Regions from separate parts of the Mycoplana sp. BE70 genome, predicted to be linked through region 3. Evidence: predicted binding sites of a transcription regulator. Region 3 holds the regulator's gene; each other region holds the start of a gene.
What was found. Region 3 encodes LexA, which represses DNA repair genes until DNA is damaged. Its sites were predicted from a motif close to TGTTCNNNNTGTGTTCNG; they were not measured.
Positions count from the first base shown of each region.

Region 1: a site for LexA is predicted at 3,681-3,698, ahead of uvrA (excinuclease ABC subunit UvrA). Genes of this name have one in related genera too.
Region 2: a site for LexA is predicted at 5,391-5,408, ahead of J2Y48_RS23765 (DUF763 domain-containing protein). Genes of this name have one in related genera too.

Region 1 covers NZ_JAVDTM010000009.1:23,660-31,800, reverse strand. The annotation lists gene J2Y48_RS17190 (glutathione S-transferase family protein) at 1-596, opposite strand, end outside; gene uvrA (excinuclease ABC subunit UvrA) at 602-3,520, opposite strand; gene J2Y48_RS17180 (single-stranded DNA-binding protein) at 3,826-4,356, shown strand; partial or broken gene J2Y48_RS17175 (aldo/keto reductase) at 4,564-4,833, shown strand; gene J2Y48_RS17170 (DUF2161 domain-containing phosphodiesterase) at 5,009-5,713, opposite strand; gene J2Y48_RS17165 (serine hydrolase) at 5,888-7,078, opposite strand; gene J2Y48_RS17160 (MurR/RpiR family transcriptional regulator) at 7,110-8,033, opposite strand; gene J2Y48_RS17155 (amidase) at 8,036-8,141, opposite strand, start outside.
Region 2 covers NZ_JAVDTM010000017.1:38,180-46,320, forward strand. The annotation lists gene J2Y48_RS23730 (hypothetical protein) at 1-806, shown strand, start outside; partial or broken gene J2Y48_RS23735 (DUF892 family protein) at 803-1,989, shown strand; gene J2Y48_RS23740 (DUF6894 family protein) at 2,271-2,516, shown strand; gene J2Y48_RS23745 (Nramp family divalent metal transporter) at 2,628-3,845, shown strand; gene J2Y48_RS23750 (hypothetical protein) at 3,847-4,191, shown strand; gene J2Y48_RS23755 (PRC-barrel domain containing protein) at 4,188-4,514, shown strand; gene J2Y48_RS23760 (hypothetical protein) at 4,997-5,308, shown strand; gene J2Y48_RS23765 (DUF763 domain-containing protein) at 5,495-6,769, shown strand; gene J2Y48_RS23770 (DNA-3-methyladenine glycosylase) at 6,769-7,311, shown strand; gene J2Y48_RS23775 (hypothetical protein) at 7,610-7,756, shown strand.
Region 3 covers NZ_JAVDTM010000009.1:146,235-154,375, reverse strand. The annotation lists gene gcvT (glycine cleavage system aminomethyltransferase GcvT) at 1-253, opposite strand, end outside; glycine riboswitch at 324-401, opposite strand; glycine riboswitch at 405-500, opposite strand; gene gltA (citrate synthase) at 787-2,076, opposite strand; gene J2Y48_RS17750 (ComEC/Rec2 family competence protein) at 2,348-4,918, shown strand; gene lexA (transcriptional repressor LexA) at 4,899-5,609, opposite strand; gene J2Y48_RS17740 (YMGG-like glycine zipper-containing protein) at 5,819-6,076, opposite strand; gene J2Y48_RS17735 (AI-2E family transporter) at 6,349-7,386, opposite strand; gene J2Y48_RS17730 (SDR family NAD(P)-dependent oxidoreductase) at 7,517-8,141, opposite strand, start outside.

The DNA.
Region 1 (8,141 bases), 120 kb from region 3:
ATTTCCTGGAACACCGGCAGGGCCTCCATGCTCGCGCAATGTGCGGCGAGGGCCGGATAGGTGACCGGATCGACGAGGCCCGGATGCGCCTCGCTGACATGCCGCCAGGCACAGGCGACCGCGATGTCGGCGTGCGTGATCCGGTCGAACCAGTATTTCCCGAGCCGCTCGGCACGTTCCGCATCCAGGCTGGCAAGCACAGCGGCGATCTGCGCGCGGCAGCGCTCGACGAAATAGGCGGACGGCGCTTCGTGCAGGCGCAATTCGTAGAAGAGGCTGACGCCCTTGTCGGCAAGGCCGGTGGCGAACGTCATGACCCTCAGCGCCTGCCGGCGCTCTGGCTCGGGCTGCGGCAGCAGGCGCCTTTCCACCGGCACAAGGCCGTCCAGGTAATCGAGGATGGAATTGCTGTCGGCCGCGATGTCGCCGTCGTCCAGCACCAGCGTCGGCACCCGCATCAGCGGATTGAGCGCCTGCACCTTCTCGCCGTCGCTGAACACCGACCAGGGGCGATGTTCGAACGGCAGTTCGTAGAGTCGCAAGGCGATCGCGACGCGGCGGACATAGGAGGAGTCGTACTGGCCGATCAGGATCATAGAGCCTACTCCGCCGCCGCCTTGCGCATCGGCCGGCGCTCGAGCAGTTCCTTGAGGAACTGGCCCGTGTACGAACGCTCGACCTTGACCACGTCCTCCGGCGTGCCCTGGGCGATCACCTCGCCGCCGCCGTCGCCGCCCTCCGGACCGAAGTCGATGATCCAGTCGGCGGTCTTGATGACCTCCAGGTTATGCTCGATCACGACCACCGAGTTGCCCTGGTTCACCAGTTCATGCAGAACTTCAAGAAGCTTCGCTACGTCGTGGAAATGCAAGCCGGTCGTGGGCTCGTCGAGGATATAGAGCGTGCGGCCGGTCGAGCGCTTGGAGAGCTCCTTAGCGAGCTTGACGCGCTGCGCCTCGCCACCCGACAGGGTATTTGCCTGCTGGCCGACCTTGATATAGCCGAGGCCGACTTGGTTCAGCGTCACCAGCTTGTCGCGCACGGCAGGGACGGCGGCGAAGAACTCGACGCCTTCCTCCACCGTCATGTCGAGCACGTCGGCGATCGACTTGCCCTTGAAGTGCACATCGAGCGTTTCGCGGTTGTAGCGCTTGCCGTGGCAAACGTCACAGGTGACGTAGACGTCCGGCAGGAAGTGCATCTCGATCTTGATGACGCCGTCGCCCTGGCAGGCTTCGCAGCGCCCGCCCTTGACGTTGAAGGAGAACCGGCCGGGCTGGTAGCCGCGCGCCTTTGCCTCCGGCAGGCCCGCGAACCAGTCGCGGATCGGCGTGAAGGCGCCGGTATAGGTCGCCGGATTCGAGCGCGGCGTGCGGCCGATCGGCGATTGGTCGATGTCGATGACCTTGTCGATGTACTCGAAGCCGTCGATCCGATCATGCTCGGCCGCGATCTCGCGCGCACCCATGATCCGGCGCGCCGCCGACTTGTAGAGCGTCTCGATCAGGAAGGTCGACTTGCCGCCGCCCGAGACCCCGGTGACGGCGGTGAAAACGCCGAGCGGGATGGAAGCGGTGACGTTCTTCAGATTGTTCGCCCGGGCACCGACGACGGTGATTTCCTTCTTCTTTTTCGGTTTGCGGCGCTCGGCGGGAACCGCGACCGCAAGCTCACCCGATAGATACTTGCCCGTCAGCGATTTCGCGTTTGCCATGATGTCGGCCGGCGTTCCCTGCGCGATCACCTCGCCGCCATGGATGCCGGCGGCAGGGCCGATGTCGACGACATAGTCCGCCGTCAGGATCGCGTCCTCGTCGTGCTCGACGACGATCACCGTGTTGCCGATGTCGCGCAGGTGCCGCAGCGTGTCGAGCAGGCGGGCATTGTCGCGCTGGTGCAGACCGATCGACGGCTCGTCCAGCACGTAGAGCACGCCGGTCAGGCCCGAGCCGATCTGCGAGGCGAGGCGGATGCGCTGGCTCTCGCCGCCCGAAAGCGTGCCGGAATTGCGCGACAGGCTGAGATACTCGAGGCCGACGTCGTTCAGGAAGCGCAGGCGCTCGCGGATCTCCTTGAGGATGCGGACGGCAATCTCGTTCTGCTTGGCGTTCATGTGGGCGGGCAGCGTGTCGAACCAGTCGCGGGCGACGCGGATCGACATGTCCGTGACCTGACCGATGTGCAGCTTGTCGATCTTGACGGCGAGCGCCTCCGGCTTCAGGCGAAACCCGTCGCAGGCCGGGCAGCGGGCGGCGGACATGTAACGCTCGATCTCCTCGCGCGCCCAGGCCGAATCCGTCTCCTTCCAGCGCCGCTCGAGGTTCGGGACGATGCCCTCGAAGCTCTTCGTCGTCTTGTAGGACCGCGCGCCGTCCTGGTAGTGGAACTCGATCTTCTCGTCGGTTCCGTAGAGGATCGCCTTCTGGCCTTTTTCGGAAAGGTCCGACCAGCGGTTGGACAGCTTGAAGCCATAAGCCGCGCCCAGCGCCTCGAGCGTCTGGTTGTAATAGGGCGAGGACGACTTGGCCCACGGGGCGATTGCCCCATCGCGCAGCGTCCGCTGCGGCTCGGGTACGATCAGGTCCGGGTCGATCTTCTGCTGGCTGCCGAGGCCGTCGCAGGTCGGGCAGGCGCCGAACGGATTGTTGAACGAAAACAGCCGCGGCTCGATCTCGGGAATGGTGAAGCCGGAGACCGGGCAGGCGAATTTCTCCGAGAACAGCACCCGTTCATGCGTCTCGTTCAGCGACTTGTTGGCCGCACCGCCGGCCGCCGTGTCCTCGACCGGCAGCGGCTTGTCGGCGAACTCGGCGATCGCCAGCCCGTCGGCGAGCGTCAGGCAGGTCTCGAGACTGTCGGCGAGGCGGGCGGCGAGATCCGGGCGCACGACGACGCGGTCGACGACGACGTCGATGTCATGCTTGTACTTCTTGTCGAGCGCCGGGACGTCGGCGATCTCGTAGAACTGGCCATCCACCTTGACGCGCTGAAAGCCCTTCTTCATCAGCTCGGCGAGTTCCTTCTTGTACTCGCCCTTCCGGCCGCGCACGATCGGCGCCAGGATATAGAGACGCGTTCCTTCGCCGAAATCGATCACCCTGTCGACCATCTGGCTGACCGTCTGGCTCTCGATCGGCAGGCCCGTCGCCGGCGAATAGGGCACGCCGACACGCGCAAACAGCAACCGCATGTAGTCGTAGATCTCGGTGACCGTCCCCACCGTCGAGCGCGGGTTCTTCGAGGTTGTCTTCTGCTCGATCGAAATTGCCGGCGACAGCCCGTCGATCTGGTCGACGTCCGGTTTCTGCATCATCTCCAGGAACTGGCGCGCATAGGCCGACAGACTCTCGACGTAGCGGCGCTGACCCTCCGCATAGATCGTGTCGAAGGCGAGCGACGACTTGCCAGAGCCCGAAAGCCCGGTCATGACGATCAGCTTGTTGCGCGGCAGATCGAGGTCGATGCCCTTGAGATTGTGCTCGCGCGCGCCGCGAATGGAAATGGTCTTGAGTTCGCTCATGATGTCCAGCGCCAGATGTCAGGTCGGTGATTGTCGATCTCGAATGAAGTGGCTCTTCGGTAGCGCACCCTATGTAGGAACCGCAACCGGCCTGTCCATGCGCGTTGCGACCAAAACCCTGCCTCTTTCCGATTCGGTTGACAAGATAGTAGGGATTTTGTAGAACAAAAAAAGAACGAAATGCACGCGAATTTGATCTGTGGATTATCTGGCGCACGGGGCGGCGCGCCGGGCGCGTCGCCGTTAAGATAGCGGATCGAATTTACAGCCGGCATATGCCCGGCGCGACAACAAGGACTGAACGGATGGCAGGCAGCGTCAACAAGGTAATCCTGATCGGGAACGTCGGCGCGGACCCGGAAATCCGTCGCACTCAGGACGGGCGCCCGATCGCAAACCTGCGCATCGCGACCTCGGAGAGCTGGCGCGACCGCAATTCCGGCGAGCGCCGCGAGAAGACCGAATGGCACACCGTCGTCGTCTTCAACGAGGGGCTGTGTAAGGTCGTCGAGCAATATGTGAAGAAGGGCGCCAAGCTCTACATCGAAGGCGCGCTGCAGACCCGCAAGTGGCAGGACCAGAACGGCAACGACCGCTATTCGACGGAAGTGGTGCTGCAGGGCTTCAACTCGACCCTGACGATGCTCGACGGACGCGGCGAGGGTGGCGGTGACCGTCGTGGCGGTGGCTCCGACTTCGGCGGCGCCGGCAACTATGGCGGCGGCGCACCAAGCTATGACGACTACGGCTCGCAGCCGTCGTCGTCGGGTGGCGCAAGCCGCGGCGGCGCATCGTCGAACTTCTCGCGCGACATGGACGACGATATCCCGTTCTAGAGAGGAGTGGGAGACGTTTCGTAAACTATGACGTTGAACTCCTTGTTAATAAACATCTTTCTAGTTGAAACTCCGTTTTCTGCCGGTCAGTGATTTTCCGGTGGGAGCGGAGTTCATGGCGCTGGAAGACGAAACTGTTCGAGCGTCACGGCGTCTGGCTCTTTCGTCGTCTGCGCTCGCGATCAATCCAGCGGGAAGTGCGAGGCTGACCTTGCGCTCCTACAGGAGCGCAATCTGCTACCGATGGCCTGGTCACCGCTCGGCGGCGGCTCGCTCTTCATCGCCCGCGAGCAAGAGGTGGATATCACGAGCGTCGCGGTTGCCTGGCTGCTGGCCCATCCGGCCCGCATCCTTCCGGTGCTCGGCACCAACAATCTCGACCGCATCAGAAAAATCGGCGACGCGGCCAAGGTGAGGAAAGACCGTCAGACGTGGTTCGAACTTTACACCACAGCTAGCGGAAAGCCGGTGCCGTGATCGCAGCTGCCTAATTGCACCTTCACCGCTATTCCGACCATTGGCGGAAGTTAGCGTTCCTGAACGAATCTAACCAGAACTCCAGCGCTCTCATCGAACATGGGGAGGCTTCCTCAGGCCGCTAGCTGGTTCGGAACCGGCTGCCGAGTTGCAACGGCTGGTTCTGCAGGGACGTCTAACCATCCGCGGATCGTGTCGGTCCATCATTCCGGTCGAGCTTGCTGATAGGGTCCGACTGCGGCCATCGGACCAGTGCTTCGCGACCGGCGTCCGTAACGCCGTAGACGCCCCTGTCAAGCCGCTCAAACCAGCCGTATACATTGGAAAGCAGGATCTTCCCTGCCTCCGGTATGCCTGCTCTTAGATCGCGAACACGCAACGGCCCGGCAACCAGAGCTGCCGCACAGCCAAGTGCCTGCTGGCGATAGGCGGTCATGACTGGTGCGCGCGTGCTGCCGCCAAGTGCGGGATCACCGCGTCGGTTCTGGTGCTCGCGCACGAGCCTCGAACGCCGTTTCGGATTGGTGCGCGGCATTGGTGTCACCGACCCAACGATGACGCTGACGGCGCCGGCATCGGAAACGCCGAGCATGCCAATGCCGAGCCGGCGGCAGAGATCGCGGTAGCGTCTGTCGGCTTCCCGTCCTCTGCCCTTGGCCGAAACTCTGGCGGCGATCCAAACCTCGTCTGCAATGGCGGCCCGGTCAACGGCCTGCAGGATCAGTTCCAGATTGAAGGTCAGCTTCAGTTCACAGATCACGACGACGGACGGGTCGTTCTCGCTGAGGCCGACAACATCGCAGCCGCCAACTTCGCCTTTGACGACGTAACCTGCCTCTTCGAGAAATCTTTTTACGGGAAGATAAAGGGACGTTTCCATTGCTGCCGACCGAAAAGAGAATCGTTCCGCAAGCTACCTTGTTAGCCGACGCGGGTCACCGCAGGGCGTCACCAGAGCAGCTATACAGCACGCGCCAACAGCGGACATTGCCCGCTGTTTGCCGGATGCGTAGAAGGCAGCCATGTCAACGTGGATGATCTTGCGGGTCGGTGGCTAGCTCAGAGCGTCGCGAATTGCGTGGACAGCGGCGAGCGTTGTCCGCGTCCGTTCCACACTGAGAAACTCCGGCCAGCTTGAGAGGATAACAGTGGCGAACTCGCTGTCTGGATCGATGTAGATCAGTTGGCCGAAAACCCCCCGCGCCATGTAGGCGCGCCGCTCCTGGTCCTCGATCCAGAATTGGTTGTGATACCTTCCACGGGGCAGCGTCTCGCTGTAATTGTCTCCGAGCGGGTTGGACTTTCCGTATCGAATTTCTTCGATCCAGCGTGAAGGCACAACCTGGCGACCGCCGATGCTACCCTGTCCGAGGTGCAACAACGCGAAGCGCGCATAGTCTCGCAACGTAGCGTTAAATCCGCCGTCGCCAAGGGCGTAGCCAGCGGGATCGACGGTAAAGTAGGCATCTTCCTCCGCGCCCATCGGCGACCACAGTTCGCGGCTGACGAGTTCGGACAGCGTCAGTCCGCTGACCGCCTGGAGAGCGAAGGCAAGCACGTCCGTTTCGATCGAGCGATAGCGAAACGATGCCCCGTGCGGGCATTCAGCGTCCTTCAGGGTCAGGATCAACTCCCAAACCGTCTTCGGCCAGCTTGGCTGGTGTCCGCCCTTCCAGCCGCTGGCGACGTCCAACTGCGCCATGTGTGAATCCAGCGCAGTGTAGGTTTCGTCGAACACCACTCCACTGGTCATATCCAGAACATGTTGAACGGCAGTACCCCGGTATGCTGTGATCTCGAGATCGGGAAGGTACTGCGTGAGGGGTGCAGCCGGATCCAGATCTCCGCGCTCAATCAGAATGCCAGCGACTGTTCCGACGATGGATTTGGCTACAGATTGCGAGAGGTGCGGCGTCCTGGCGGTCATGCCGTTGAGATAGCGCTCCGCTACAACTTTCCCGCGATGCAGAACGAGAAGTGCGTCAGTGTACTGCGCTTCCATAAAGCTCGCGAGCGTTTGGCTTGTGCCGTCCAGCCTGAGCTCCAATTCATCAATATCCTGATGCGCGCTGGGTAGCGTTGTCGGCTCGCCCTGGCCGCGCCACACCTGCGCTGTGGGAACCATCGAGCGGACGTTCTGAAACGTCCAGCGGTTCCACGGTGCACGATCCCAGTCGGCTCGTGGGACAAGAGCAGCGCCTGGCTGGGTCGGAGTGCGGAAGGCCATCGCGGATTCAAAATTCATCTCGGCTTTCTTTCACAATGCTTTGAGAGTTCTAATCTTTGCGGCGCAAATAGGAGCCGCCAACGAACTCGCCGAACAAATTGCCCATTTCGCTCATCGTCGCGAAGTTGCGCTTCGCCTTGGGTCCCAGCTTTATCGCCACCGAGTCGATCATGAGGTTGAGAATAACGCCGAGGCTGGCTGTGGAATCCCAGAAGGTCTTCACATGCGTGTGCCCCTCGAAGACGAGTGGCGTGTAGTTGAAGCCCCAATGACTGTAGCGGTCAGTGACAATGATTAGAGGTATCTCAAGCGCCTTGAGCTGGTCTGCCAGCTTTATGCCGCGGGCGGCATAGGCGGCAGTATCGATCAGGACGACCACGCTCTGTTTTGGATCGGCGGACAGCACCTCGCCAAAGGTGCCGGTCGTATTGTCTACGAAGAATACGCTGGGGCGTGCCCATAACAGGCGGCTGGAAAAATCCATTGCCAGCCCTTTAGAGGCTTGAAATCCAACGGCATAGACGTTGCGGGCCTTGGCAAGCAGCGTTGTAGCCTCGTCCCACTGTTCCGTCGCCGTCAGTCCATATGCCTTCACGATCGCGTCCAGTTCGAGCTTAAGGCTCTCCTGAAGCTCCTGCTGGCGGACGTTTCGCACCTGGAAGCGCGCCATGTAGTCGTCGATATCGCCCTCTTTCTCGACGACGGAGCTGCGCATCCGATTTTTCAGGTCGCGGAGATTTTCGAAGCCAAGCGCTCGTACGAAACGTGTGACCGTCATCTCGCTCACGCCGACGGCACGGGCGATGGTGCTGCCCGTCTCGAAGGGCAATAACTGAATATTGTCGAGCATGTAGACAGCCAGACTCTGTTCCGAAGGCGAAAATTCCGTCATGCGTGTGCGAAGGATCGTTTCGATGTCGATCTTCTCCGCACCAGGGCCTTCGGTCGCGCTATCATTGTCGGCATCTGTCATTGTCATCGTTCCCGCATGTCGTCCGCAAAGGTGGGGGGAATACCTTGCCCCCATATGCCTTCGTCGCAGTCCAGACACTCCTCTAGCTGGCGGGCGACCGCAAGCAAC
Region 2 (8,141 bases), on a different contig from region 3:
TACCTGTGGTCCCTGGCGTGGTGCTGGACGTGGTCTCGTTGCTGACCCCTCCCGTGCTGCCATTGGCTCCGCTGGCCAGTTGGTCGGTACCGCTGCCGGTCGTGCTGCCAGTGCCCGTCGAAGAGAAGCTCTGGCAATCAGACCTGACCCGCGCCTGCTCTTGCTCGCTTAGCGAGCGCCAATTTTTTCTGATCTCACTTGCCGAGCGTGCAGTGGCGCCATTCTTATCGCTGAAAAATGCGCTTCCGATGCTGTCGGAGCCGTTAGGCATCATTGTGGTCGCACCGGCTCCGCCACCGGACATTCCAGTTGCGCCGCTACCGGTTCCCATGCTCCCTGACCCGCTGGATGCGCCTCCACTCATTCCCGAAGCGACGGCCCCGCCGCTAGCTGCGCCACCGCCGGCTCCCGATCCGCCGGAACCGCCACCGCCGCCGCTCTGGGCGAAAGCCGCCGCGCCGAGACATACGACGAGCGCAGTTTCATCGCTTTTCTCCTTCGGTAAGTGCCGCAGTTTGGCGGCAGGGCACCCAACCTGCCGCGGCTCCACTGGTTCCACGGGAAGGCTGATGAATTTTCTCAGCCGTGATGTTGCAGCTGAGAGTAGGACAAACATACCCCGCTATGCAGTGATAGCTGTCATGCACGTCCCTCGGCGGAACCAAACCAATGCATTGGTGTTGGGCCGGAGATCTAGCCTTCTGAAGGGTGTCAAAATGACAGAAGAAACCGCAATCATGGCGTTGTTCGCGATCTGGATCGTGATTTTGGTGACAGGCACTGCCCTGCAACTCGTCTTGCAATGATAACTAATTGTTGCAGCGATCCCTGCGCTAGAAACTTTGAGAAACTCCAGTTTGGCGGGGCGAACGGCGAACTGGCGGCTGCAATGCAGTATTCGATCCAGGGGCTTAATCGCGAAGACCCAGCTCGCAAGGATCTACTGATGGATATTGGCACCGAGGAACTGAGCCACCTGGAAGTTGTCGGCACCCTGGCGCGCATGCATCTCAAGCCGTTAAAGAGCATCAGAGACGAAGCCGAAGGCGGCGGCGGTGTGAATCTTTTCAACTCCTTGGGAAACCCGTGGACAGCCGACTATCTTAAAATCACCGGCGAACTCGACGCCGATTTGCGCAGCAACATAGCAGCGGAAGCACGAGCAAGATCGTCTACGAGCGTCTGATCAATTTCTGCCACGACACCGGAAGCAAGGATGCACTGCAGTTTCTCATGACGCGCGAGATCGCACACATGCGGTCGTTCTCGCTCGCTCTGGAAAGCATGGGTAAGCCGCCCCTCAGCATCGGAAAAATTGCTCCGACATCCAAGCTCGCGGATCAGTTCTTCAACGATTCGACCGGAGAGGGTGACCACGGTGAAGTGGACATGCGTGGTCCCTGGAATGAAGGCGAGCCTTGGGAGTTTGTTGAGGCGTCTGCGTTCGATGGCTCGAAAAAGAACGGTGAATTGGCCACCATTCGCTCGAAGAGCGCACCCGAGGAGTGATCCGAGGCACTCGAGGAGGTGCTCGTTGATGAGCTTCGAGACCTGCTGCATGCAGAGAAACAGCTTCTCAAGGCGCTGCCAAAGATGGCGAAGGTTGCACGTTCGCAGCAGCTGGTGACCCTACTGGAAACCCATCTAGAGACTGATGTCCAGGTTGAACGCCTTGGTGAATGCCTCAAGGTCCTCGGTGCGCCTGCTCGTGCCAAACCCTGCCGGGCCATGGCTGGCCTGGTGGAGGAAGGCGAGGAGGTGATGACCGAAGGCAAGGAAAAAGAGGACGCCCCTGCGGATATCGCGCTGATCGGCGCAGCACTCCGCGTCGAGCACTATGAAATCGCGGCATACACAACAGCCCGAAATCTGGCCTTGCAGTTGTCGCAACCGCGCGTCGCCCAGCTGCTCACGCTTTCCATGGGCGAGGAGCAGAATGCAGGACAGCTTCTTGATCAGGTCGCGCAGCCGTTGATGTCGATGGCTCGTGAGAACTGCGAGGCTAGACGGAGCATTTGGCGACAGGGCGGCGGACCTGGCACATCTCTGGGTTCACATCGCCCCGCAAGGCAGCGTATCCAACTGCACTTGCCGCGGTTGGTTCCAAAGCCAGAGCCGCCCGCTGGCCGCTGCTTCCCCAAGTCGCCTGCCGGAAATCCTGCCAGTTCGCCCATGATGCCTATGGAAAGCCAGAGCAGGAGTACCACCGCCTGATGCTGAACCTCTTCTGAAGGGATCAGTGCCTGGCAGCTGGTCGCATTTGGTGGAAGATGCGTTATTTTTTCAATATTCGACCGACGGACGGTGTCATACTCGACGAGGAAGGCGGAGAATTCGCCGATCTCCACCAAGCTCACACGAGCGCACTCGCTGCAGTACGCGAGTTGGCGGCAGCCAAAATCAAATCTGGCGAAGCCATTCCTGACCAGCGCATGGAGGTTCGAGACGAAGACAACGCGTTGCGGGTGAAGCTCTCTTTTCATGAGGTGGTGCAGGCACTGCTGCTTAAACGCTGAGGGTTCGGACTGGTGTGAATCTCGCCCGCTGCAAAGCCATTCGGTCAAGGTCCGCAAACGGGCGCGTCATCTCGGACCCCAGAACGATATTGATCCCGCGTCGGAGATGCCATGAAGAAATTGCTCGAGATTTCGCTTGGAATCGTGACCAGCGTCGGTGGTTTTTTGGAGACAGGGTCGATTGCGACCTCCGCCCAGGCCGGGGCGGCCTACGGCTTCGCACTCATCTGGGCCGTTGTCCTCGGAACGGGATGTCTGATCGTTCTCGTGGAGATGTCCGGACGGTTCGCCATCGCTAGTCACTATACGATCGCTGATGGCATCCGGGACCGCTTCGGCTCCAATCTTTTTATCCTCATCTTCGTCGTGATTTCCATCGTGAATCTGATGGTGCTCGCCGCCGAAATCGGCGGTGTGGCGCTCGGCCTTCAGTTTCTGACCGGGTGGAGCTTTCAATGGTGGGCGTTGCCCGTCGCCTTCGCCGCCTGGCTGCTTTTGTGGCGCGGCACATTCGGAACGATCGAAAAGGGAGTATCGGCGCTCGGGCTGATCTCACTCTCGTTCGTCGTCGCCATGTGCGTCATGGGGCCGCCGTGGCGCGAAGTGGCGAGGGGCGCACTCCCGTCTCTTCCCGACAAGGACGGATCACATTACGCTTTCATCGCAGTCAGCATCCTCGGAGCGACGATCTCCAACTATCTGTTCTTCTTCTATTCGTCCGGGGCCATCGAAGAAAAGTGGGACAAATCGTATTTTGGAATCAACAGGATCACCGCGACGCTCGGCATGGCGTTTGGGGGCGCGCTCTCCGTCGCCATCATCGTCCTGGCTGCTATGGTCTACCCGCCCCGCGGCATCGAGGACATCGAAAGCTACGAACAGATCGCGATGATCCTGACCCCGGCCCTCGGCACCTGGGGCATCTACATCTTTTCCCTCTCGCTTCTGATCACCTGTTTTGGCGCGGCGCTGGAACTGAGCCTCGCCCAAGCCTATATCACCGCCCAGGGGTTTGGCTGGAACTGGTCCGAGGACGCAAAACCGAAAACCGATCCCGCCTTCAGCCTCGTCTACACGGTCGCCATCGTTATCGCCGTCATTCCCATTGCCGCCGGTCTCGATCCCCTGCGGGTCACCATCTTTTCCATGGCGGTCACCGCAATAAGCCTTCCTCTCGGCGTCATACCGTTTCTGTTCCTGATGAACGATAGGGCGTTCGTTGGCGACCATACCAATGGCTGGATAGGCAACGCGGTCGTCCTGTTCATCATTGGCCTGACCTTCGTGCTCGCGATCGTCACCGTACCGCTGCAAGTTTGGGGAGGCTGACGTGCACCTGGTGCGAGACGTTCTCGACAAGCAGCTCGTCGACAAGGCAAGGGTTCGCGTCGGAAGGGTCGACGGCATCGTTCTGCGCCTCGACGAGTTCGGGCGGCCGAAGGTTGACGCGGTCGAGCTCGGCACCTCGACGGTGGCCAGGCGGCTACTGATCGGCGTGGGCCTTCGCACACTCGCCCGCGAGCGGGGCGGCGGATATCGGCTCGTCTGGTCCCACGTCGCCGACGTCGGTGTCGACATAACCGTCGATGTCGAGCGCTCGGAACTGCCGTTGGAGCGTTGGCAGCAATGGCTCCGTCGACACGTTCTGCGCTGGATTCCGGGCGGGCTGTCATGAGCGAGCTGTTTCTCGAGGATTTGCTGGGCGTACGGGTGTTAGGGCCGGACAATGCAGTGGTCGGACGCATCGAGGAAGTCGTCGCGGAGGCGCAGAGCGGCGAACTCCTCATCGTCGAATATCACCTCGGGAGCTTTGCGCTTCTTGAGAGCCTGGCTTCGTCTTCACTCGCGCGCGCCGTCCTCGGAGCTGTCGGCCTGCGCTCAGGTGAAGTACTGGCTGTTCCCTGGGAGCAACTCGATCTTTCTAACGCAGATTCACCGAAATTGCTTTGTGACCCGCGGCGACTGGAGCCGCCTCGTCGCTCGTCTACAATCGGCTAGAATGGTCTTGATGTCAGTCCCCCCGTAATGTCCATCGCGATTCAGGCCACTCTAGTTTTTTTGTTCCCGGTCGCGACAAAAGCCTCGTAGGATCTAAGGTGGTCCGATTCGACCTGGAAAAACCCTGCGGCCCTCAGCGGACTGTCAACTTTCAGGAAATCGCAAAGGCGACCTGAATGCCGGCCTTGGCGGCGTGTTTCGGTCGTGGCTACTTCAGCGAAGCGGTGGGGACGACCAAAAACGGGCATCCTCGCTGCGCGCCGCCAAGCAGATCGTTGCGCGAGGGCGGCGTGGCCCGGATCGCGTCGTTTCTGACCCACCATGATACCCTTGTGACCCTTACCACCGTCGAGCCGGTCGTTGCCCAGCGCAGCGCGCGGGCGGTTTCGTTTTTAAGTCCGCAACGGTCGAGCGCGCCCAGCTGTTCATCCGAGGTTCAGGCCAGGTAGTTCAAGATGCAAGCCTAAGAGGATGCGTCGATGATGAAGCAGCTATTGTCCTCACTTGCAGCCGGAGTGCTGGCTGCATCTTTTGCCTTACCGCTAAACGCCGCGCCAACCCTCGTGCCGAATGCAGAGCAAGTGCGGACCGGCGATGTCGAGCAGGTCAGACACCGAAGCCATCGTCATTGGTATGGTGATCGTTACTGGAATCACCGCTACGCCTATGGTTCCTGCGGTTACTACCGCAGGTGTTACAACCGCTATCCCGGCTATTACCGCTATCCCGGCTATTACGGCTATCGTGATCCCTATTATCGCCGGTCAGGAGTGACAATCTATTTTGAGTTCTAGCCGGCGACGCACCCCGCTGAGTGACCCCCCGCCGCACTCATGTGCTTTGCCTATTGTCTTCGTCATGGTCCAGGCTTAAATCACGAACAAAGGCAGAACGGGAATAGGGCGGCGACATGAAGGCATCCGAAACGCCATGCCGCCCCTTTGACGCCGGACGGGGCGAGCAGCAACAGGTTTGATGAATTGACGAGACGAGCGGGCAGTGCTGATCTGCCATTGCATGGCGGCAGGGTCCCAAGGTGGCTTGGGGACCGAATGACCCGCATAGGCGCAGTCATTACTCAGGCGATCGTCCATCACTACGGGCGCGATGAATATCTGCGCAGGCTGGCCAATCCGTTCTGGTTTCAATCCTTCGGTGCGGTGATGGGGATGGACTGGCATTCGTCCGGTATCACGACCAGTGTCATCGGCGCGCTGAAGCGAGGTGTATCGCCGCTTTCCGGGGAACTGGGGATTCATGTCTGTGGCGGCCGCGGTGCTCAATCGCGAAGGACGCCGCAAGAGCTCATATCGATCGGCGACCGCGTAGGCCTTGACGGAGTTCAGCTTTCCACCACCAGCCGGCTCGTCGCTAAGGTGGATAGTGCGGCGGTCCAGGACGGATTCGATCTCTACTTGCACGGATTCGTTGTCGCGAATGACGGCAAATGGGTTGTCGTCCAACAAGGAATGAATGGCGAGAAGCGCCAGGCGCGGCGATATCATTGGCTGTCCGAAGGACTGGCCAGTTTCCTGGATTCACCGCATGCTGCCATCGAGGGCAAAAGCCAGGGACAGATTGTCAATTTGGCTGACGCACGCGCCAACCCGTCCCGCAAAGGACAACTCGACTTGCTCGCGTCGCTGGGACCGGACAAAATCGTTCGCGAACTTGCGCTGTTGGAGAGAGAACCGCCCAACACTGCAGAGGGGCAAGAGCAGTTCGAATTGCCGCATCTTGTAATGCCTTCTCACCATGACGTCCGCCCGGCTGACGTTAACATGCGTCGTCTTCATGGCAATCTGGCCGCCGCCGCCGATCGGGGTCCGGTGGATTTCGAGAATCTTCTGCTAACGCCGGGTGTTGGAGCAAGAACCGTGCAGGCACTGGCGATGGTGGCGGAAGTCGTCCATGGCGCTCCCTATCGTTTCTCCGACCCTGCCCGTTTTTCGCTCGCGCATGGGGGGAAAGATCGCCATCCATTTCCTGTCCCGCTGAAAGTTTACGACGAGACGATCGGCGTCATGAAATCTGCCGTACAGAAGGCCAGGCTGGGGCTGGACGAGGAACTGCAAGCGTTGAAACGGCTGGACGACCAGAGCCGGCGGCTCGAGCGGTACGCGACGGGCCCCGATCTAAAGGAAATCGTGGCCGGAGAATTCCAACGATCCAGTCAGTTCGGCGGCCGAAACGTGTTCGGCTGGGAACCACATTCTGCGTCAGAAGACCAAATCGAAAATGGATATCGACGCTGATGCATGCGGACTTCTTCCTGCGAGACGCGGTCGCGGTTGCTGCCGATCTTCTTGGTGCCCACCTGCTGGTTGACGGCGTCGGTGGCGTGATCGTCGAAACCGAAGCCTATCGACAGGACGACGAGGCATCTCACAGCTATCGGGGGCAAACGCTTGCCAACGCACCTATGTTTGGTGAGGCAGCCCGAGCCTACGTTTATCGGTCTTATGGACTGCACTGGTGCGTGAATTTTGTCTGCGAGAGGGGTAGCGCGGTCCTGGTTCGCGCGCTCGAGCCAACGCATGCGGTCGATGCGATGATGGCACGACGCGGGACGGATAACCCATACAAGCTATGCGCGGGGCCTGGAAATGTTTGCAAAGCGCTCAGCGTGACTGGCGAAATGAATGGACTTCCAATTCACGAACCACCCTTTTCGCTGGCACTTCCCATAGTTCCCACCCCGGTGGCCAGGGGCGTTCGGATTGGGATCACAAAAGCGGTTGAGCGACCTTGGCGATTTGCCGTGCAAGGCTCGCGCTACCTAAGCAAGCCCATTTAAAGTCCCAGGGTCGGCTCTCTTTGGCTACTTCTCGCGTTCAATCGGATCGAGATCGCTTCTCCTTCGAGCAGCGATCCGAACCGTCCCGCTTTAGGCCACTTTGATAAAGGCGGTCTCAGGCTGCGAGAACGCCCTGGCAAGGCGACCGAGGTGGGTTTCAGGACGAGCGCGCACCTCTTCCCGCGCACAGAACGGTAGGTCGGGGAAACCCGGCCTTTTCTGTTGTCTCCGGTTCCGGAACAGCGGTCGCGCATGTGCGTTTTCGCTTAAATTCGGGAGCTTGAAGGAAAAGCGCGACATGCCTCTGAAGTTGGATTGGCCGAAGGGTGTTGCGATCGACCTGAAGGGGGCCGGCGGCTTTGCAGTAGTCCGCAGCACGCACGAAGCGGCCGTCTATCTGACCAATTGCTGGCCGGGCCTGCCTTCAATCGGGCATTGGGTTTAGTCGGCAGAAACTTCGATGAGGAGATAGACGACGAAACCGTGCGCTTGGCGTTTGTGGCCACAGCCGAGGAGGCGGAAGTTTCGGTTCAACTCATTGAAGTAAGGGGCGGCTTGCAGACGCCCTCAACTGGAGGCACGGCGATGACGCCTGACAAGTTATACGCGGACCAAAAGCCCAAGGAGATTAACAGTACCGCGTGGGCAATTATCGCAGCCGAGACCGCTGCACGGCAGGAGAAAACCAAGAAACTCCGCGCCCGTTTGGCGCACCCCGTGCCTGGATCACCAAAAAGGAAGCCGGGAAAATGAGCGGGCGGAGGTTAATGATGCTGAAGAGGCCGCAGCTGCGCGCTTATTTGATTTCAGCCGAGGCGTCGCCTCCCTCC
Region 3 (8,141 bases):
CATCGACCGGCACGAGCGCCTCGAGCGCGCGCGCCGCGTCGGCATTGTTGCCGGAACGAGCGCGAATGATGATCTGTCCCATGTGGGAGACGTCGAAAAGCCCCGCGGCAGTGCGCGTGTGAAGGTGTTCCTTCATGACACCTGCGGGAAACTGCACCGGCATCTCATAGCCCGCATATGGCACCATGCGGGCACCAAGCGAGACGTTGAGGTCGTACAACGGGGTTTTCTTTAGCTCAGACGTACCGTCCAAAAGGCGCCCTCCAGTCTATGGGCGTGCATCGCACGCCGGCTCATCCTACGGCGTCTGCACGCCGCTCTCATGAGCCCCCTCTGTCCCTTCGCCTGAGATTGTTATCCCTTCGGCGGGCGTGTGAACGCCTCTCTCCAGAGTCCTGTCGGCACCTTGCTGGTCCTTTTGCCTGAGAGTTTCCGGGGCGGTTGCTCCTTCGGCACCGGCCATCCCGTTTCGGGCGGCCGGTTTCTCCCAGCGAGGTCATCGCCACATAAGAGCGTCGGCGCAATTTTGGCAAGAGCGTTGCGTCGCCGCGGAGCAAATATTTGTCGTCCTTTGTCGCATAGCGGATTCTGGTGCCGCAAATGGAAGCCGTCGCTGCGTTGTCGTTCTCAAAATCGCCCCAACACCTGGATCTGCCCAGCGGTTGCTATGAGGGCGAGCAGCCATTCTCGTTTGCGGACGCCAAACAAAAACCCGCCGAAATACATCGACGGGTTTGCCGGTGGACAAGGTCCGGTCTGGTTGACCGGACCGCATCAATGTCAGCCTCAGCGCTTCGAGACGGGCACGTAGTCGCGCTTGGGGGCGCCGATATAGAGCTGGCGCGGACGGCCGATGCGCTGCTCCGGATCCTCGATCATCTCGTTCCACTGGGCGATCCAGCCGACGGTGCGGGCCAGTGCGAACAGCACGGTGAACATCGTGGTGGGGAAGCCGAGCGCCTTGAGCGTGATACCGGAATAGAAGTCGATGTTCGGGTAGAGCTTCTTTTCGATGAAGTATTCATCGGTGAGCGCGATGCGCTCCAGTTCCATGGCGACTTCCAGCATCGGATCGTCTTTGATGCCGAGTTCGCCAAGAACCTCGTGCGTCGTCTTCTGCATGATGCGGGCGCGCGGGTCGTAGTTCTTGTAGACGCGATGGCCGAAGCCCATCAGGCGGAACGGATCGTTCTTGTCCTTGGCGCGGGCAACGAATTCCGGGATGCGATCAGCCGTGCCGATCTCCGCCAGCATGTTCAGCGCCGCCTCGTTCGCGCCGCCGTGAGCCGGACCCCAGAGGCAGGCGATGCCGGCTGCGATGCAGGCAAACGGGTTGGCGCCCGACGAGCCGGCGAGACGTACCGTCGACGTCGACGCGTTCTGCTCATGGTCGGCGTGGAGAATGAAGATGCGATCCATCGCCCGCGACAGGACCGGGTTGACGGTGTACTCCTCGCAGGGCACGGCAAAGCACATGCGCAGGAAGTTCGACGCGTAGTCGAGATCGTTCTTCGGGTAAACAAACGGCTGGCCGATGTGGTACTTGTAGGCCATCGCCGCGATCGTCGGCATCTTGGCGATCATGCGCAGCGATGCAACCATGCGCTGGTGCGGATCGGTGATGTCGGTGGAGTCGTGGTAGAACGCCGACAGCGCGCCGACGACGCCACACATCACCGCCATCGGGTGGGCGTCGCGGCGGAAGCCGGTGAAGAACTTCGACATCTGCTCGTGCACCATCGTGTGGTGGGTGACGCGATAGTCGAAGTCGTCCTTTTGCGCCTTGGTCGGCAGCTCGCCGTAGAGGAGCAGGTAGCACGCTTCCAGAAAATCGCCGTGCTCCGCCAGTTGCTCGATCGGATAGCCGCGATGCAGGAGAACGCCTTCGTCACCGTCGATGTAGGTGATTCTGGACTCGCACGAGGCCGTCGAGGTGAAGCCCGGGTCATAGGTGAAAGTGCCGGTCTGCTTGTAGAGCGTGCCGATGTCGATCACCGACGGACCGATTGATCCGGATCGCAATGGCAACTCCACCTTCTTGTCACTGACAGTGACTTCCGCGCTCTTTCCCGTCATGAGGATCTCCATCTGCTGGTGTGGCACAGGCAGTGCCGATCGTGGGCGTGCCGCTTTGCTAGCCCAAATTGCCTCACGTGCCAAGCAAGACGAAGGCTGCATTTGTGCAATGCAAAAACAAACATTCCGGCATCGCAATATCTACTCTTCCTCGCCAGTTGCAAGCAACTTATGGGCGAGATTCGAGAATTGTGGAGGGGGCATTCTTTCTCGGAGATCAAGCGCATTGGCGCCGAATTGGCAATTGCAAATCAAAATCTGAAGTTGCATTATGCTGCTGGTTGTGGCTGGGGCGGAGGCCATGGGGGAGGGAAACGCTACCAAAGTCGCAGTCCCGGCCGCCAGCGCGGTCCGGACCCCGCAGGACCGGCAGACGGCGAGCCAGCCGGTCGTAATCGCGAGCGGCCGAACGGTCGTGCTTGCGGGGCGGCGGGGTGGTGCAAAGCGCTGGTTTGCTGGCGCCCTGTCGTCGGGGTTGGCAGCCTGGAAGCGGGAGCGAGACCATGGCAGCGTCTTTCTGTTCGTTCCCGTATTCATCGGCACAGGGGCATGGTCCTGGTACGCGCTCGCCCGCGATCCGCCGCTGGTGCCGCTGCTGATCGTACTGCTTGGATTCGGGCTGATCGCGGTGTTCCTGCGGCATCGCCAGACCCTCCTGTCCTTTGTCACGCGCGCGGCATTCCTGCTGCTGCTCGGAATGGCGCTGTCCGCGATCGAAAGCTGGCGGCTTTCCACCGTCATGCTCGATCAACCGGTGACGACGACGATTACAGGAAGGGTGCTGTCTCGCGAAGCCGATGACCGCGGCCGCCTGCGGTACCGGGTGGCGCTGCTGTCGACCGACGGCCCGACATTGCGGCGTCCGCCCAACCACGTCAGTCTCCTTGCGCGCAGTCCCCATCCGCCGCTGCCGATCGGCAGCGGGATCGTCGGACGCGCGCGCCTGAATCCGCCGTCCGGACCGGCGTTGCCGGGTCTCAACGACTTTGCCTTCGACGCCTATTTCGCCGGAACCGGGGCTATCGGATACTTTTACGGCAAACCGGCGGCGACGGAGTTGAACCTGCCGGCGCGAATTGAAACCGCATACGGTGCAGCAAGCCGAATGGTGGCCGAATGGCGGAGTGCCATCACGCAACACATTCGCGGCCGCATCGGCGGCGATGCCGGCGCAATTTCGGCCGCCTTGATCACGGCCGAACAGCGCGGCATCAGCCCGAAAACGGTGGAGGCCTTGCGACAATCGGGCCTCGCGCACGTTCTGGCGATTTCAGGGCTCAACATGGCACTTGCGGCGGGCACCTTTCTGGTCGGCGCCCGACTGCTGCTGGCGCTGGTTCCGGGCGCAGCCGAACAGTTCCCGATCAAAAAAATCGCAGCCATCGGCGGGTTGATCACGGTCACCCTTTATATCCTGATCTCCGGCGGGGCGGTGTCGGCGATTCGCTCGTGGCTGATGATCGTCGTCATGCTGTTCGCTGTCCTGTTCGACCGCACCGCCATCAGCCTGCGCAATGTCGCGCTCTCGGCACTGATCATTCTGGCGGTGACGCCTTCCGCGGTCACTGGTCCCGGCTTCCAGATGTCCTATGCGGCAACCCTCGGTCTGGTTGCGGGCTATGCTGCCTGGCGTGATTGGTCCGTACGGCGCTCCAGGTGGATCGGTGATCGGTCACGGATCCTTTCGGTTGCATCTGCGTTTGCCGGTGGGATTCTGCTGTCGTCCCTGATCGGCGGGGTCGCAACGCTCGTCTACTCCATCGGACATTTTCATCGCATCCCGGCCTATGGCCTTGCCGGAAACCTTCTTGCGATGCCGATCATTTCGTTCATCGTCATGCCGATGGCCGTCATCGCCATGCTGCTCATGCCGCTCGGACTGGACGGCATTCCGCTGGCGATCATGGGACGGGGCGTCGACTGGATCATCGCCATGGCCAATTGGGTTGCCGGCTGGGGCGGAGAGGTGGTCACCGGCAGATTGCCCCCCGCTGGCATTCGCGCTCATTGCTGCAGGTGGCGGGTTCATCTGCCTGCTTCGCACCCGTCTCGCGCTCATCGGCCTTCTACCACTCGTCTTCGGTGTGGCCATTGTGGCCGTCCGTCCATCGGATGCGCCGCCCGAGCTTCTCGTATCGGAGGACGGCCGGCTGGTGGCGCTCGTCACGCGGGGGAGGCCGCCACGAATCGGTCGAAACCGCCCGATTTCATCTACGATCAATGGCGTCGCGCCCTTCGCATCGAAAGCCATCGTTCGCCATTGTACCTGACCGATGAAGATGCCGCGCAACGGGCGCCCGCGGTCGGAGGTGCCGCGGGTATCGATCGCGCGCAGGACTCTGCGGACCGAGCAGCACCAGTAGCGAGCCTGGATGCGCGACAGCGCAGGAGCGCGGAACGGGAGCTTGACCCTGCTGCGATGGCGCGTGCGCGCGATGACATGCGTACAGCGTTCGCCACAGCCGCCAACGAAAAGCGATTCGTCTGCCGCCGCAGGGCGTGGTGCGCCGGTGCTGCGCCGGCCGGTTGGCGTGTCCTCGCGGTCGAGGACCCGGCCTTTCTCGGAACGGCCTGCGACAGTGCCGATCTCGTGGTCGTGCCACGAGACCTTCGAATGGAAACCTGCCGTTCCGGGGCCCAACTCGTTTCGGCGCGCAGCCTGCGCCGCACCGGCGCCCTTGAAATAACGCCGCAGACATTCGATCCGACTGGCCGCGCAAGTTACAGCGTCCGCAACGCGGTCACGACACTTCACCGCCCCTGGAGCCGGCACCGCCTGTACGACTGGCGGACAAACACATATCTCGACCTAGAAGACGCGGTCAGTGATAACGGCGGATGAGGCCGACCAGTTTGCCTTGAATCTTCACTCGGTCGGGGCCGAAGATGCGGGTCTCGTAGGCGGGATTGGCGGCTTCCAAGGCGATGGAGGCGCCCTTGCGGCGGAAGCGCTTCAGCGTCGCCTCCTCGTCGTCGACGAGAGCCACGACGATCTCTCCCGGGTTGGCGGAGTTGGTGTTGCGGATGATGACGGTATCTCCGTCGAGGATCCCGGCCTCGATCATCGAGTCGCCCTTGACTTCAAGCGCATAATGCTCGCCAGCGCCGAGCATCTCCATGGGAACCGCGATGTCATGGGTGTTGTTCTGGATAGCCGAGATCGGCACGCCGGCGGCGATGCGCCCCATGACCGGAACCGAAGCCGACCCGTCCGCGGCCGCGGGCTTGGCCGGGGAGGGCGCCGTCGCCGGCTTGCCAAGGCTTCCTTCGATGACGGACGGGGAAAAGCCGCGCCGCGCCTTCAGGCTCGGCGAATAGGCCTCGGGCAGCTTGATCACCTCGAGCGCGCGTGCCCGATTGGGCAGCCGGCGGATAAAGCCGCGCTCCTCGAGGGCTGTGATCAACCGGTGAATGCCCGACTTCGAGGCGAGATCGAGCGCATCCTTCATCTCGTCGAATGACGGCGGAATGCCGGTCTCCTTCATCCGCTCGTGGATGAACAGGAGCAGTTCCTGTTGTTTGCGGGTCAGCATGGCTCGTCACCCAGAATCGTGAAACAAATCCAGAACAGACACTATCTGTTCCATATGTGTTCCGCAAGGGGGCAAATTTCAATCAAGGGTGCAGGCGCTCGTTCGAGATTTCCAACCGTGATCCCGGCGGGAACTTCCATTATTCGGGAAAAGACCTCGTGAAGGACAAGGTCTTTTCCAGTTCAACAGCGACAGGGCCGGTGAGGCTGTTATGGGCACGCGGCGACGTAGCGGCGGCCGTAACGGTCGCGGTAGTAGCAACGACCAGGCTGTCCGGCCACATGGCCGATGACGGCGCCGGAAACACCGCCGATGGCGGCTCCGACGGCGGCGCCGCGGACGTCATTGGTGATGGCGCCGCCGATCACGGCGCCGGTGGCTGCGCCGATGCCGGCGCCCCTCTCGGTTGGCGTGCAGCCGACCGCTGCGAGCCCGGCCAGAACGAGCACTAGGGAAATCTTGGTCATGTCCATTCCTTCCTCTCTCGTTGATTTTCTTGCCTGTCGTAGTCTTGTCCATCCGAACGAACGGTCAAGTGTAATCCGGTTTTTCGGCCAGGTACAACCGCTCGTGGCGCGGCGGCCCAGGCAGGCTATTGGTGCTGTCTCTTCTCAACCGGCGGCCGGCAAGTACGGGGCAAAAAGCCCGCTTTTCCGATTTTGTGCTGACACTACGATTGTTGATCGGCGTTATAGTTCCCGCGGTGAGCTAGTATCCGCTGCCATTCCGGTCAGGCGGCTCAAGTCCTGTCGCGGCGGTCCAAAGCGGCAACAGCTTCATCATTCACGGTACTGGACAGGAGCACGGCGATCCAGCGGGTCGCCGGCACCTGTGCTGCGTATTCGATGAGGCAAATCAGGATGGGAACGCCAATGAAGGCACCCGGAAGACCCCACATGAAACTCCAAAAGAACACGGAGAAAATCACGGCGAACGGTGAAATCGCGAGCGAAGCACCGGTCAGCCGTGGCTCCAGGTAGCTGCCGATGACAAATTGGATAAGGTTCAGTCCGACGAAGACGAACACTGCGGATTGCCACGAATCGAACTGGGCAATCGCAAACATGGTGGGGAAGACCGTCGCCACGAATGGCCCGAGGAAAGGAATGTAATTGAGGGCGAACGCGATCGCTCCCCAGGCCGCAGCCAACTCAAGACCAACGAACCGGGCGAATATCCAAACGACCAACCCCGTCAGGATACTGGCAAACGTACGCACGGCCATGAAGCGTCGAAGCTTGGCACCGATCCTTCTGTTCGCCGCCAGAATCCGCGCACCGTGCGGTTGGACGCTCGGCAACAGCAGGCGTCGCTTGACGTCCTCCACTTCCAGAAGGCCGAGCATGACGGATATGAAGATCACCAGCGTGAAACCGGCGAAACTGTTCATGCGTCCGGCGACCCCTTGCAGCAATCCGACGAGCGCGCCGACGTTGAACCGCTCTGCCAACGGGCCGGCGACCGCCACACCATGCTCTTCCAGCCATTGGGCCCAATCAAGGTAGATCGTCTGAAAACGGCCGGCGTTGAGGAACAGCCAATGCCCGAGGACACCCAGCCCCCAGGCAATCGATGACCCCACGGAGACCACTGCGATGATCGTCACGGTCAGCGCTATGAGCAGCGCAAGCAGCCGCGGCATCACCGTCTGGAGGGCGGCCTGGACCGGCCATATCAACGCGATGACCAGCATGGAAAACGCGAACGGAACGAAGACCGATTGTGCGGCGTGCAGCAGCGCAAGAACGAGTATGCCGGCGGTTATCAGTCCGGTCATTTGTCCTTGTTCCGCTTTAACCATCCACAGTTCCCGATCTTGGTCGGCAAGACTTTACGCGGGGTCCGATGCGGACCGCAAGACCTCGTTCAGTACCCCCCTCGATCTGCCAGGTCAGCCGGCCGACACGCTAGTGTGCGCTATAGGCACCGTCCACGAGATGATAGCTGCCCGTGATGAAGCTCGCCTCGTCCGAAAGCAGGAAGCAGACCAGTGCGGCGACTTCCTCCGGGCGCCCTCGTCGCCCCATCGGCTGCAGCGACTCCATCCGACGGCTGCTCGCCAGTTGCGGGTGCCCCGTCAGGAGCGGGGTTTCGATCCAGCCGGGACCGACGGCGTTGATGCGGATACCGAACTTGGCATACTCGATTGCCGCGACCTTGGTCAGTCCCGTTACGCCGTGCTTTGCCGCGGTATAGGCAACCGTAAATGGCAGCCCGACGCAACCGAGCACGGAGGAGACATTGACAATCGCGCCGCCACCGGATGCCATCATGGCGGAAATCTGATGCTTCATGCCGTAGAAGACACCGTTCAGGTTGACGTCCATCACCTTCTGCCAGCCGTCTATGGGATAGTCCCCACTGGGGAGCCGCGGCCCGTGGATGCCGGCATTGTTAACCGCCAGATGCAAGCCGCCGCATCTTTCCACCGTCGTTTCGACCAGCCTCCTGACCGCTTCTGCGTCGGTGACGTCCACCGCGAACGCATGGGCCTTGTCTCCGTGCGCACCACGAATCTCGGCGGCAATGCCC